3 regions of the Bacillus sp. D48C genome follow, and region 2 is predicted to be linked to each of the others. Evidence: riboswitches for the same ligand, from Rfam matches in the RefSeq annotation. Region 2 holds a riboswitch; each other region holds the start of a gene.
What was found. A riboswitch is a leader RNA that binds a small molecule or an ion and turns the genes downstream of it on or off. The one in region 2 is predicted to bind magnesium.
Positions count from the first base shown of each region.

Region 1: linked by a shared signal. The riboswitch ahead of mgtA (magnesium-translocating P-type ATPase) and the one ahead of mgtE (magnesium transporter) in region 2 are both predicted to bind magnesium.
Region 3: linked by a shared signal. The riboswitch ahead of ACLBXA_RS26530 (P-type ATPase) and the one ahead of mgtE (magnesium transporter) in region 2 are both predicted to bind magnesium.

Region 1 is NZ_JBKFAQ010000001.1:698,160-702,128, reverse strand. Features, by position in the region: gene rnz (ribonuclease Z) at 1-874, opposite strand, end outside; gene ACLBXA_RS03800 (DUF3932 family protein) at 1,064-1,315, shown strand; partial or broken gene ACLBXA_RS03795 (hypothetical protein) at 1,350-2,080, opposite strand; M-box (ykoK) riboswitch at 2,210-2,377, shown strand; gene mgtA (magnesium-translocating P-type ATPase) at 2,709-3,969, shown strand, end outside.
Region 2 is NZ_JBKFAQ010000010.1:122,564-126,532, reverse strand. Features, by position in the region: gene ACLBXA_RS21860 (phosphodiester glycosidase family protein) at 1-175, opposite strand, end outside; gene mgtE (magnesium transporter) at 333-1,661, opposite strand; M-box (ykoK) riboswitch at 1,941-2,108, opposite strand; M-box (ykoK) riboswitch at 2,422-2,598, shown strand; gene ACLBXA_RS21850 (FtsW/RodA/SpoVE family cell cycle protein) at 2,782-3,909, shown strand.
Region 3 is NZ_JBKFAQ010000016.1:80,944-84,912, forward strand. Features, by position in the region: gene ACLBXA_RS26525 (5'-3' exonuclease) at 1-834, opposite strand, end outside; gene ACLBXA_RS26530 (P-type ATPase) at 967-1,692, opposite strand; M-box (ykoK) riboswitch at 2,028-2,193, opposite strand; gene ACLBXA_RS26535 (DUF350 domain-containing protein) at 2,406-2,792, opposite strand; gene ACLBXA_RS26540 (glutathionylspermidine synthase family protein) at 2,785-3,969, opposite strand, start outside.

The sequences.
Region 1 (3,969 bases), on a different contig from region 2:
AAAACAACTCTCTTGCCTCTTTCAATAATTCCTTATATGTATCTCCTTGATAGCGAGAACTAATGTGAGTTAAGATTAATCGCTTCGCATTTGCCTGAAGTGCAATGCTCGCAGCTTGCTTAGATGTGGAATGAAAATAATCATGCGCTTGTTGCTCATCTTCTGCTGCGAAAGTCGCTTCATGGACAAGTACATCTGCATCTTGCGCAAGCTCCCTACTCGCTTCGCAATATCGCGTATCACCTAAGATAGTAATAATTCTTCCTTTTTGAGGTGGGCCGATAAACTCATTTCCATTTAATATCGTGCCATCCTCTAATTCAACTACTTCTCCATCTTTTAAACGTTTAAAGATTGGACCTGGTTTCACACCCATCTCAAGCAATTTATCAACTAAAAGAGCACCTTGTATATCTTTCTCTACAATACGATATCCAAAACATTCTATACCGTGTGACAATCTTTTCGTTTCTACATAAAATTCATTATCTTCAAATACGGTACCTTCTTCTGTTATCTCCACAACTTCAAGTGGATATTTCACATGTGTCGTACTTACCGATAATGCCACTTCAATAAATTGTTTAATTCCTTTCGGTCCATACACCGTTAAAGGCGTAGTTCCTCCTTGAAATGAACGGCTACCTAATAAACCAGGCAATCCAAAAATATGATCGCCATGTAAATGCGTAATAAATATTTTTTCAATGCGGCGCGGACGTACCGATGTATGTAATATTTGATGTTGCGTGGCCTCGCCACAATCAAATAACCAAGTCTGTCCTCGTTCTTCTAACAATTGTAAAGCAATTGCTGAAACGTTCCTTCCTTTTGAAGGAACACCTGCACCAGTTCCTAAAAATACAAATTCCACTTTCTTTCCTCCAGCTCTAAATATACTCTATCTCTCATCTTACGGAATGTTATTTCAAATGGCAAATCGAATTTACATAACCAATCATCTAGACAACTATATAACACGAACGTTATACTTAAAAAATTTACCAATCGTTCGTGTTTTGTGGTAAAATAATTATACTACATTTTAAGGGAGCGTTTTATTATGAAAGAAGTATTTCGTTTACAAACTGATTTTTCATCTTCATTTGATCGCTGGGTAAGTTCTTTCGTGTCTGATCACCCAGCACAATTAGAATGGACAACTTTAAAGGAATTAATCCATGAATATACAACATCACATACAAATGATACGTTACCAGCATATATTTCTTCAGCTTTAACATATTACGCCCAACGCGTTTCAACTACAAACAGTTCAGAGATTGTTATTTTTGAAAACCCTACAATCTCGTAATCTATAATAAAAAAGCACTGGTTACAGTGCTTTTTTATTTATACTTATTTAACAAATGATCATATTCCGTCCAAAAGTCGGTATACATACTTCGCTCAAGCTCATTTAAAATTATCTTTTCACTTGATTTATTAAATAATTCTTTTGCTTGTAGTGCAAAAGAAACAATTTGTTTTCTATATTCATTTTCATTCAACTCTATATGAAGCCCTTCATAGTATATAGCCTTTTGATCAGTAGAAATAACTTTGACAAAGTCCTTTAAAATCACATTTTTACCTATATGGTTTATAGTCCAATGAATTGAAATTGGGCATCCTAACATTAGCATAGTGCCACATCCGTGCAAAATAACCCCCTCTTCATTTTCAATATCACAAATATATTCTTTATCTAAAGTTCGTAACAAAGCTAAAGCTGATTCACTTATTCCCCATTCCTCATCCATACCTGTCCGCGTAATAATCGTTCCATCCACATTTAAATAAAGTGAAACTTTAATCAGTGGGGGGGCACCGTCCCCACTGATTATTAGTTGAACCAATCGGGCTTTTACGGGCAGTTTGATCTCTCCCACCTAACTCCTTTGCTCTAGCCGAATTTTGAGGTGGGAGTCTTACTGCCCGTTAATGCGGGATATATTTCTCCGTGTGAACATAAATCTTCCTGCTCATTAAACAACCATTTTTGATTCTCAATATTTATAATAAAATTTTGTGGTACCCTTACAAATTCCCCTTTTATAAAAATATTTATTTTCCATATTATTCATAATCAATATCATGCATTTCATCCCACATATCTATTATAAATCCGTTTAATATTTTAAAAACACAGATAAAAAAGATATTGACACTACGATTTTACAGTGCTAACATTCAACATGTAATTGAATATGGTCTCTGTTAGGTGAGGCTCCTGTATAGAGAAACGCTGCTGCCCAAAAATGTCGAGAGACGCCAATGGGTCAACAGGAAAGGTCGGAATGAAGGCCTTTTTTAACGTAGCTGGTTTCAGTACCTATGCTATACAGTGCTAAAACTCAACGAGGGAGAGGTGCATGTATTTTGTCATACACAAAAACTGTTTTTATTTATGTCTACTAACAGTCTTTGTTGTGGACTCTTTTAACTGCGAATTCAGACCTTTACTCGTTTTGAGTAAAGGTCTTTTTACGTCTATATGCACCTTACTATGAAACAAACATAGCATATTCAGAAACTACTAAATTGTACGGAGGTGAGGAACAGTTGGCAATTGATGATTCGGCCCAGATACCCATACGTTTTACATTCATATTTCATCATGTAGGTAGGAAAGAAACTGTTCCTCACCATTTCAAATAGTTAGGTAACAGATTGTTTCCTCCTTCATGACAGAGGAGGAACTACCGATGTTTAATTTACAAAGACAAGAAACAAAGCATGCTTATGAGCAAGATAGCATGAAAACAAATAACGAATTATTAGTGGAGGTTGCAACACAAGATGTAAGCTCTGCGTTAAAACTTTTAGAAACAACACAAGATGGATTATCTAAACAAGAAGCGTCTCGTAGACTTTCTTTATATGGTCCGAACGAAATAGCTCATAATAAAATGGCGCCGTGGTACATTCAATTTCTATTGGCATTTAAAAATCCATTTATTTTCGTTTTATTAGCTCTTGGAGCACTCTCCTTTTTCACAGATGATATGCAAGGAACGATTGTCGTATCTGTAATGGTCCTACTTAGTGCAACGATTCGGTTTTCCCAAGAATTTCGTTCTCAAAAAGCTGCCGATAAGTTAAAAGCTATGGTTCGAACAACTGCGAGCGTATTTAGAATAAATGGATTTGTACATGAAACAAAAAATGTAAAGAATTTAAACCGAAATTACACAACAGAAATTCCAATTGAGGAACTTGTACCTGGCGATATTATTTCCCTTTCAGCTGGTGATATCGTTCCAGCTGATGTGCGTGTTGTATCCGCTAAAGATTTATTTGTTAATCAATCTTCTTTGACAGGGGAAGCACTTCCTGTAGAAAAATACGAACACTGCTACCATACAGAAAATAAGCATATCTTACCGAAAAACATGAAAAAAAATTACAATCCACTCGATATGGAAAACCTTTGCTTCATGGGAACAAATATTGTAAGTGGTAGCGCAAAAGCTGTTGTCATCTCAACAAGTACCGATACGTATTTCGGCTCTTTAGCAAATAAGGTAATTGGAAAGCGTGTAGAAACAAGCTTTGATAAAGGTGTAAACAAAGTAAGCTGGCTCTTAATTACATTCATGCTTATTATGGCGCCTATTGTCCTTCTCATTAATGGATTCACAAAAGGAGATTGGCAAGAAGCTTTCTTCTTCGCTATTGCCGTCGCTGTTGGTCTTACACCTGAAATGTTACCAATGATTGTAACTGCTAATTTAGCTAAAGGTGCCGTTAACATGTCTAAACAAAAAGTAATTGTAAAACAGCTAAATTCTATTCAAAACTTAGGTGCTATGAACATTCTTTGTACAGATAAAACCGGAACTTTAACAGAAGATAAAGTTGTCCTTGTTCGTCACTTAGATCCCAAGGGAAATGAATGCAATCGCGTCTTACAATTTGCCTATTTAAATAGTTTCTATCAAACTGGATTGAAAAATTTAATAGATA
Region 2 (3,969 bases):
GGGATAGGAATGTATATTTCGCATATTGTGGATGCTGAGAAGTTAGTATACTCCCAGCGATTGTTATACGAAGCTCTCGGCCATAGCTAGTACCAAATAATATTCCTATGCCAATAATCATTAAAATAGAAAATAGAAGCAAGATTCTTTTGAAGATTTTCCTTAGATGTTTCATAGTTTTATCCTCCAGCATTCATTACATTCAATAAATCCATTAAAATATTATTTATCTAAAGACAAAAGTGTTTGATTTTCTCATTACTAAATTTCCCACTATATTTTAGTAATCAAGGCAAAATACTTATTCCAAATTTGTTTTTTTTAGTGTATATTTACAAATTTAATAACGTCTTTGCAACCATGAAATAAATTACTAATCCTGTTCCGTCAACAAATGTTGTAATAAATGGACCTGAAACAACTGCAGGATCCAGTTTTAATTTTCTTAGAATTAAAGGTAAAACAGCTGCAACAAGAGAGGCCCAAATAACAATAAATAATAAAGTGATTGCTACAACTTGTGCAACTTCTGTTCCAACACCTAACATATAAGCACGAGTGAGTCCAGCTACCGCAAGTGCAAGTCCAAGAAGCATACCAATTGCAAGTTCCTTTTTCATTACACGGAAAATGTCTTTAAATTTCATCTCTCCAATACCAATTGCACGAGTAATTGTTGCTACAACCTGTGTTCCTGTATTCCCTCCAGTACCTACTAATAATGGAACAAAGAAAGCAAGGGCAACTACAGTTTCAATTTCGTCCTCAAAATACTTTAATACTGTACCTGTATATGCCTCAGCAACAAAAAGAAGTAATAACCATGGTAGACGTTTTAAGAAAATGCTCCAAATGCTAGCTTCAAAGTAAGATTGATTTAATGGTTCACTTCCGCCTAACTTTTGAATATCTTCTGTAGCTTCTGCTTCCATAACATTCATTACATCATCAAATGTTATGATACCAATCATTTTATTATTTGCTGTTGTGACAGGTATTGCTGCTAAATTATAATTGAGTAGCTTTTTTACAACTTCTTGCTGATCAATTTCAGCTTGTACTGAAATTACCTCTTGAATCATGATAGTAGATAATATCTCTTCATCTGGTGCTAGTAATAACTCATGTATGGAAACGATTCCCTTAAGATAACCGTGATTATCAAGAACATAACTATAAGATATTGATTCTACATTTTTAGAATTTTCCCTAATGTACTTTAATGTCATTTTTACTGACCAATTTCCTCTAACTGCAACAAAATCACTTGTTACAAGACTTCCCGCCGTTTCAGGTTTGAAAGTCATCAATTTTTTCACGTTATGTTTTGTAATTTTATCTAGATACGCCATTAATTTAGCCTGTTTTTCCGGATGAACCGCTAGAAGTAAATCCACTAATTCATCAATCGGTTGTAAATTTAGCAACTTTTTGGCTTTATTTTCAGATAAGTGAATTAAGATATTATATTTTTCTTCTGCACTCATATATTGAAGAATTTTAGAGCTTTTTAATACAGGTATTGTATTTAGTAATATGACTTGATCTTCAATTGAAAACCGTTTTACTTCTTGCGCAACATCATACGAAGGAAGACGTAAAACCTTCTCTGCATCTAAATTTTTTGGGGTTACAAGTAATTCATTTAATAATTTCTTCATGTTAACTCCTCCTCATATTGCTAAGGGAGACTCTAGAGTTTCATGAGTGGTTTTGTTTTATTTTATCTGTCTTAGATTTTTTATTAGAGCAATAATAGTTACATTGCAATCAATTCATTAGTTAGAATTACCTCCTTTTCGAATATAGACAAGATAAAAATAAATAAAATTAAACAGAAAAACCTTTACTCAAAAAGGAGTAAAGGTTTTTTCACAATACAAATAAATGATTATTAAGACCGCCCTGCCAAAATCACAGAAGTGCCTTTCTATCAAATCGTATACCACTCCCTCGTTGAGTTTTAGCACTGTATAGCATAGGTTTTTATAACCAGCTACATTAAGAAGGGCCTTAATCCGACCGTTCCTGTTGACCCATTGGCGTCTCTCGACATTTTTGGGCAGCAGCGTTTCTCTATACAGGAGCCTCACCTAACAAAGATTATTGAATTACTTCAAAATTTAAACCAGAATTTAATATTTGTCAACTCACTTTCAATTCCATTCTTAAAAAAATCTTCTTTTATGATTAAAATCTGCTTTACTGTTTATCAAATTTATATGGTTAAACTACTTAATCAAACTATACGCTACAAGTCTAAAATATGTACTTATACGGAATTATTACATACATTTTCTCACAACATTTTTCAAAGGATCATAACGCTATAAAACATATAATTTTAGCAATACGGTTACTTGACAAGAAAAAAATATATATTTATGCTTGCTACACGAAACAAATACATAAAATTTATATTGCTGAACCTGTTAGGTGAGGCTCCTATACAAACACAGGCTATTGCCCAAAAATGTCGAAAGACGCCAATGGGTAGAACAGGAATTGTCGGGTTAAGGCTCTTCTTAAGATAGCTAAGTGATGAATTGTCATTACTTTACGTTGTATAGTGCCAAAGCTCTACTAGGGGGAAAAGCCTTATTTAGTCATGCCATTTTAAATCCCCCTAGTATGTAACTAGGGGGATTTTTGCGTAAGAAAATAGGGTGTAAGCAATAAAATCTGCCTAAACAAAATCCTATTTAGTAATTGACGAGAACAAGATTTTATTCATTAGCAAATGTAATATTATGCTTTGTTTTAAATTAGGAGGATATTAAAATGAAAAAAATATTAAAACTCGATTATCTATTGCTCCTCCCTCTATTCATAACATGTACTTTAGGTATTATCATGATGTATAGTGCGAGTTCCATTGTAGCTGTCCAGCATTACGGTTATAAAAGTAGACACTTTGTTGATTCTCAATTAACAAAGCTACTTTTAGGAACAATAGGGTTCGTAGTTTGTGCTATACTCCCATATGAAATATGGAAAAAACGAATAGTCTCAATCTTTATTATGGTTGGGGGGATTTTTTTATTAATTATGGTTTTATGGAAAGGAAAAGTGGTAAATAATGCTCAATCATGGATCTTTGGAATACAGCCAGCTGAATTTCTTAAATTAGGAACAATACTCGTAACAGCCCGTTTTTTTGCATTACGACAAGAACAAGCTAAAAATAGCTGGAGTGGTAGCGGAAAACTTTTATTTTTTTTAGCTACAATTTTTTTTCTCATCTTTAAACAACCAAATTTAGGATCAGCAATTTTAATATTAGGTATAGGTTTTAGCATATTTCTTTGCTCAGGAATAAATATAAATCTACTAATCAAAAGAACTTCCATCGGTTCTATTTTGTGGTTCCCTGTTTTATATTTTTTAATTCAATATAGTTTGTCAGAAGTTCAAAAGACACGTATTACTACGATTTTCAATCCCTTTTTTAATGAACAAGGAAATGGATACCAGCTTGTAAATTCTTTTATTGCCATTGGCTCTGGAGGAATTACTGGTCTTGGATTTGGAAATAGCATACAAAAAACAGGTTATCTTCCGGAACCACATACTGATTTTATAATGGCAATAGTTTCTGAAGAACTAGGATTTATTGGTGTATTTATTCTATTGGCTGGAGTTTTGACTATAGTACTTCGCTCTTTAAAAATTGCACAATTATGTGTAGATCCATTCGGCAGTTTTATAGCAATTGGTATAGGATGTATGATTGGTATGCAATCTGTTGTAAATTTAGGTGGTATTACGGGACTATTTCCTCTTACAGGTACTCCATTTCCATTTGTAAGTTTTGGTGGAAGTTCTTTAATGGTCAATTTAATAGCAATAGGAATATTACTTAACATTTCAATTTTCAATAAAATAAGATCCCATCCTAGAAATATTTAACTTATAAAGTAAGCAAACAGTTTTAAGTTTATCTTCCCTTTTTATTTAGCTAGGTGTTTT
Region 3 (3,969 bases), on a different contig from region 2:
CCAATTCATTTCTTCACAAACAAATTTAAGTTTTTCTTCATCCATTGTGTGTAGTCCCTCTTCTAGTGCACATGAAATTGGAACTTCACAGTGAATTTGTGCTAATTGCAACGAAATATTTAAGTTCTCTAAATCACTTTCAATCTTCGTACGCTGCGCTTTCGTTAATAATTCTACATTTTCTAGTACAGCGGATACTGTTCCGTGCTCTTGAATAAGCTTATACGCTGTTTTTTCACCGATACCTTTTACACCTGGATAATTATCACTTGTATCTCCCATGAAAGCTTTTGCATGGACGATTTGCCACGGCTCTACACCTTTTTCTTCCATGATTTTCTCCGGTGTGTAATATTCGTAATTTCCAATTCCTTTACGCAGAAGCATAACTGTAACGTTCTTATCAACAAGTTGAAGTAAATCTGTATCACCAGTTAAAATATAAACTTCAGCTTCATTGCAATATTGTTTTGCAAGCGTACCGATACAATCATCGGCTTCGTAGCCTTTCATACCGATAACTGGAATGGATAATTTCGCAGTCATTTCTTGCACTAAATCAAATTGAGGAATTAATTCTTCTGGTGGCGCTGCACGATTTGCTTTATAATTCGAGAACGATTCTGTTCTAAATGTCGTACTTCCCATATCCCAGCATGTAACGATATGTGTTGGTTCGATCGCTTGCGTAGCTGTTAACAAGTGTTTCATATAACCATGAATCCCGTTCGTAGGGGTTCCATCTTGTCGTTTCATAAATTGTCCGTAGACACTTGTTGCGTAAAAAGCACGAAATAATAGTGCCATACCATCAACTAATAATACTTTTTTCATAATTCCTCTCCTATTAAAAAAATAATAACCTCACGTTATCACGTAAGGTTATATAAATAGATTACCATTCTACGTTTTTGCTCAACTTTGTCTATTATACATGGTTTTTGTATATTTAGCACCATTCACACATTAAGACATCCTACTACAACAAGTATGCAATATGCCTGAATACGTATTTTTTCCAGTAGAAACAACGACAGCCTTTGCATTTCCACTAACAATATGCGAACCTTTAAAACATACATTTTCAAGCTCAAGTGGATTATAATCTTTCATCCGTTTTAATGGAATAAATCGTTTACGTTCAAGGTGATAGCAGCTTTCAAACTTCTCTATACTCGCTTCGTTTCCCGTTAACACAGACTCATTTACTAATAAATCATCTGCATAAATAATACGTACATCAGCTGGCACAGCATCTCCAGCCGAAAGAAAAATCATATCTCCAGGTACAAGTTCTTGCACTGGTATCTCCATCATTTTCAGTTCACTATTTAGCCCTGTACTACTAGAACATTCTACTCTAGATACAGTAATCGTTTCACGTTGTAATTCATCACACACACGTTGTTTTGAAAAACCTGGGATCATGCCACCAAGCTTCATCATTACTTCTGCAAGAAGTGCTCTTTTTGAAGTTAGTTCATTTCGGCCATATACTTGAATACGTTTTTGTGCCTCTTTCATTGATAGTCCGTCTCTTGTTGTTTTAAAATATGCAAATACAGATTTTACATCTCTTGTTGCAATTTCAATTAATAAATCTTTATTTTTTTGAAGCATTGTTTGTTCTTTTATTGATTTTTTACTTAGTTTATATGACGTGTTACCCACAGTTTTGTTTGCATATAACATATTATCGTCTCCTCCTTTACAACATAGGAAGAAACGCTTTGTTTCTCAATTTATCCACTTTACTGTGAAAGTGTCTAGCGCTTTATAAACGCTACATTGTGATAAATATAGAGGGAGGAACAAATCGTTTCCTGCCTACATCATATATTTTTGATTTGAAGTATATGGGTAACGGAACCGAGTCAGAATTTGACATGCTCCTCACCTCCTCGTTTAATTTTATAGTTTATACTATGAAATTACTCATAGCTTGGTAACAAAAAAGACCCCTACCCTTAAGAGAGTAGTGGCCATTACATACACAAATAAACGATTTCTAATATAATTAGAAATCTACGGACCTCTCCCTCACCGAGTTTTAGCACTGTATAGCATAGGTACATTACCAGCTACGTTAAGAAAAACCTTAATTCGATCATTCCTGTTGACCCATTGGCGTCTCTCGACATTTTTGGGCAGTAGCATTTCTCTATACAGGAGCCTCACCTAACAGAGACTTATTTTCATTACATTGAAAATGTTACTCTTATTTAAAATAGATGTCAACCGTAGCCTACAATTTTTTCAAAAGGTATGGCAAACTAACATATATAAAGTGAAACTTTAATCAGTGGGGTTTTGTTCATCCCCCACTGATTATTAGCCCTCACCAATCGGGCTGCCCGGCAAATAGCGGAATAAAATAAAAAACTTTACGTTTAAACGTAAAGTTTTTAATAAGTTATACAGCCAGCAATTACAATCCCAATTGAAAGCGATAAAAACATAAGAAAAAGACCGACTGCTTGATTATCTTCTTCAAGACTTTTGTTTATATTAAAGCGTGGTGTAAGCCACTCAGCTAAATAAAAAACGATAATTTGAGCCAAAATCCCAACTGCTCCCCACGAAATCATATCAAGAAGTGAAATTGAATTAGCTGCTGTCGAATATAAAACAATAGCTAACCCAAGTAATCGTCCTCCAAGCACATAGCTTACCGCCTTATTCCCTTGAGCCATTAACTTAAATTCCTTAACTTTCGTTGTCACTTCCATCAAGAACAGACCAATACATAAAAGTCCGAGTGTTACTGCTAAATATGATAAAAAATTAATCATTTTTCCCCCTCCTTTTTATACCTACCGGTAAATAGTACGATTCATTTCCTGTAATCTTTTCTCCCGCGCGAATACCGATACTACTTGCTTTTCCAGCAATTAAAAAAGAACCAAACACATACGACAGTTTCTCCATCCCTTTTTCTGTTTCCAAGGATACGACTGGAAGTTCTATATACTTTTGAAATATCGGCAGTGAAGTTTTATACGTTTGATGTGCATTTTGAAGCATAATATTTTCATCCTTATCGCGAATCGTAATTGTATCTCCTTCTCTACCAAATGAAGGTTTTTGAACGAAAGAACCTTTTCCTAAAAATAAATCTGGTTCTAAATATGTAGGTAACATATATTCTTTAATCCACTGTTGTTCCTCGTTTGTATAAAAGACTTCTTCTTCTGCTAACCCCCAAATAAGACACTGAATTGATTTTGGCTGAAGTAAAAATGCTGACAAAGGATTTATTATAAAAAGCTTTCCGGCTTTTACAAGTTGCAGCAGTTCCACACCTACCAAATCTCCTGTTTCAGGATCTTGATCCTCAATTAAATCTTCTATCGGATATGTTTGACGATATAAAACATCAATCTTCGCCCCATCTTTATCAACTAGAGCACCTTTCGTAATTCTAAGTTCTGACATTGGCACTACTTTATTTTCAACATGGCATAACTGACTTAAATACATAGTCGTATTCCAATCCTCAATATGTTCATGATGTGCTGTAAAAACAACATTTGGATTGTCTAATCCCTTTGTCGCTTCCATTACAGCTTTCGTAACACCAGAAGATAGTAATCGTTCTTGATCCGAGTTTGGATCATCATAACCTAGGTTTTCACAAACTTTTCCATTCATTTGAAAGCATTCCATAATAAAAGTTGGTGTATCACTATTAAACTCAAGCATTTTAATTTGGTTATCAACCGTTATAACGAAATCAAATCGTGAAATAACAGATTCAGGATATAATCCTTTCATTCTAATGAATGATAAGCTCGCAGGAGGAAAACCAAGCTCAAGAATCTGTTCGTCACTTAAATTTCGCAAAAGTCTAGCAGTCTTAAAAAATATTTTACCCATTCGTTCAGTCGCTAAGTGTAATTGTTCCAAAGTCTGATTTGTTATAGAAAAAACATGAAACAAACTATATTCACATTCATATAAATCCGACCA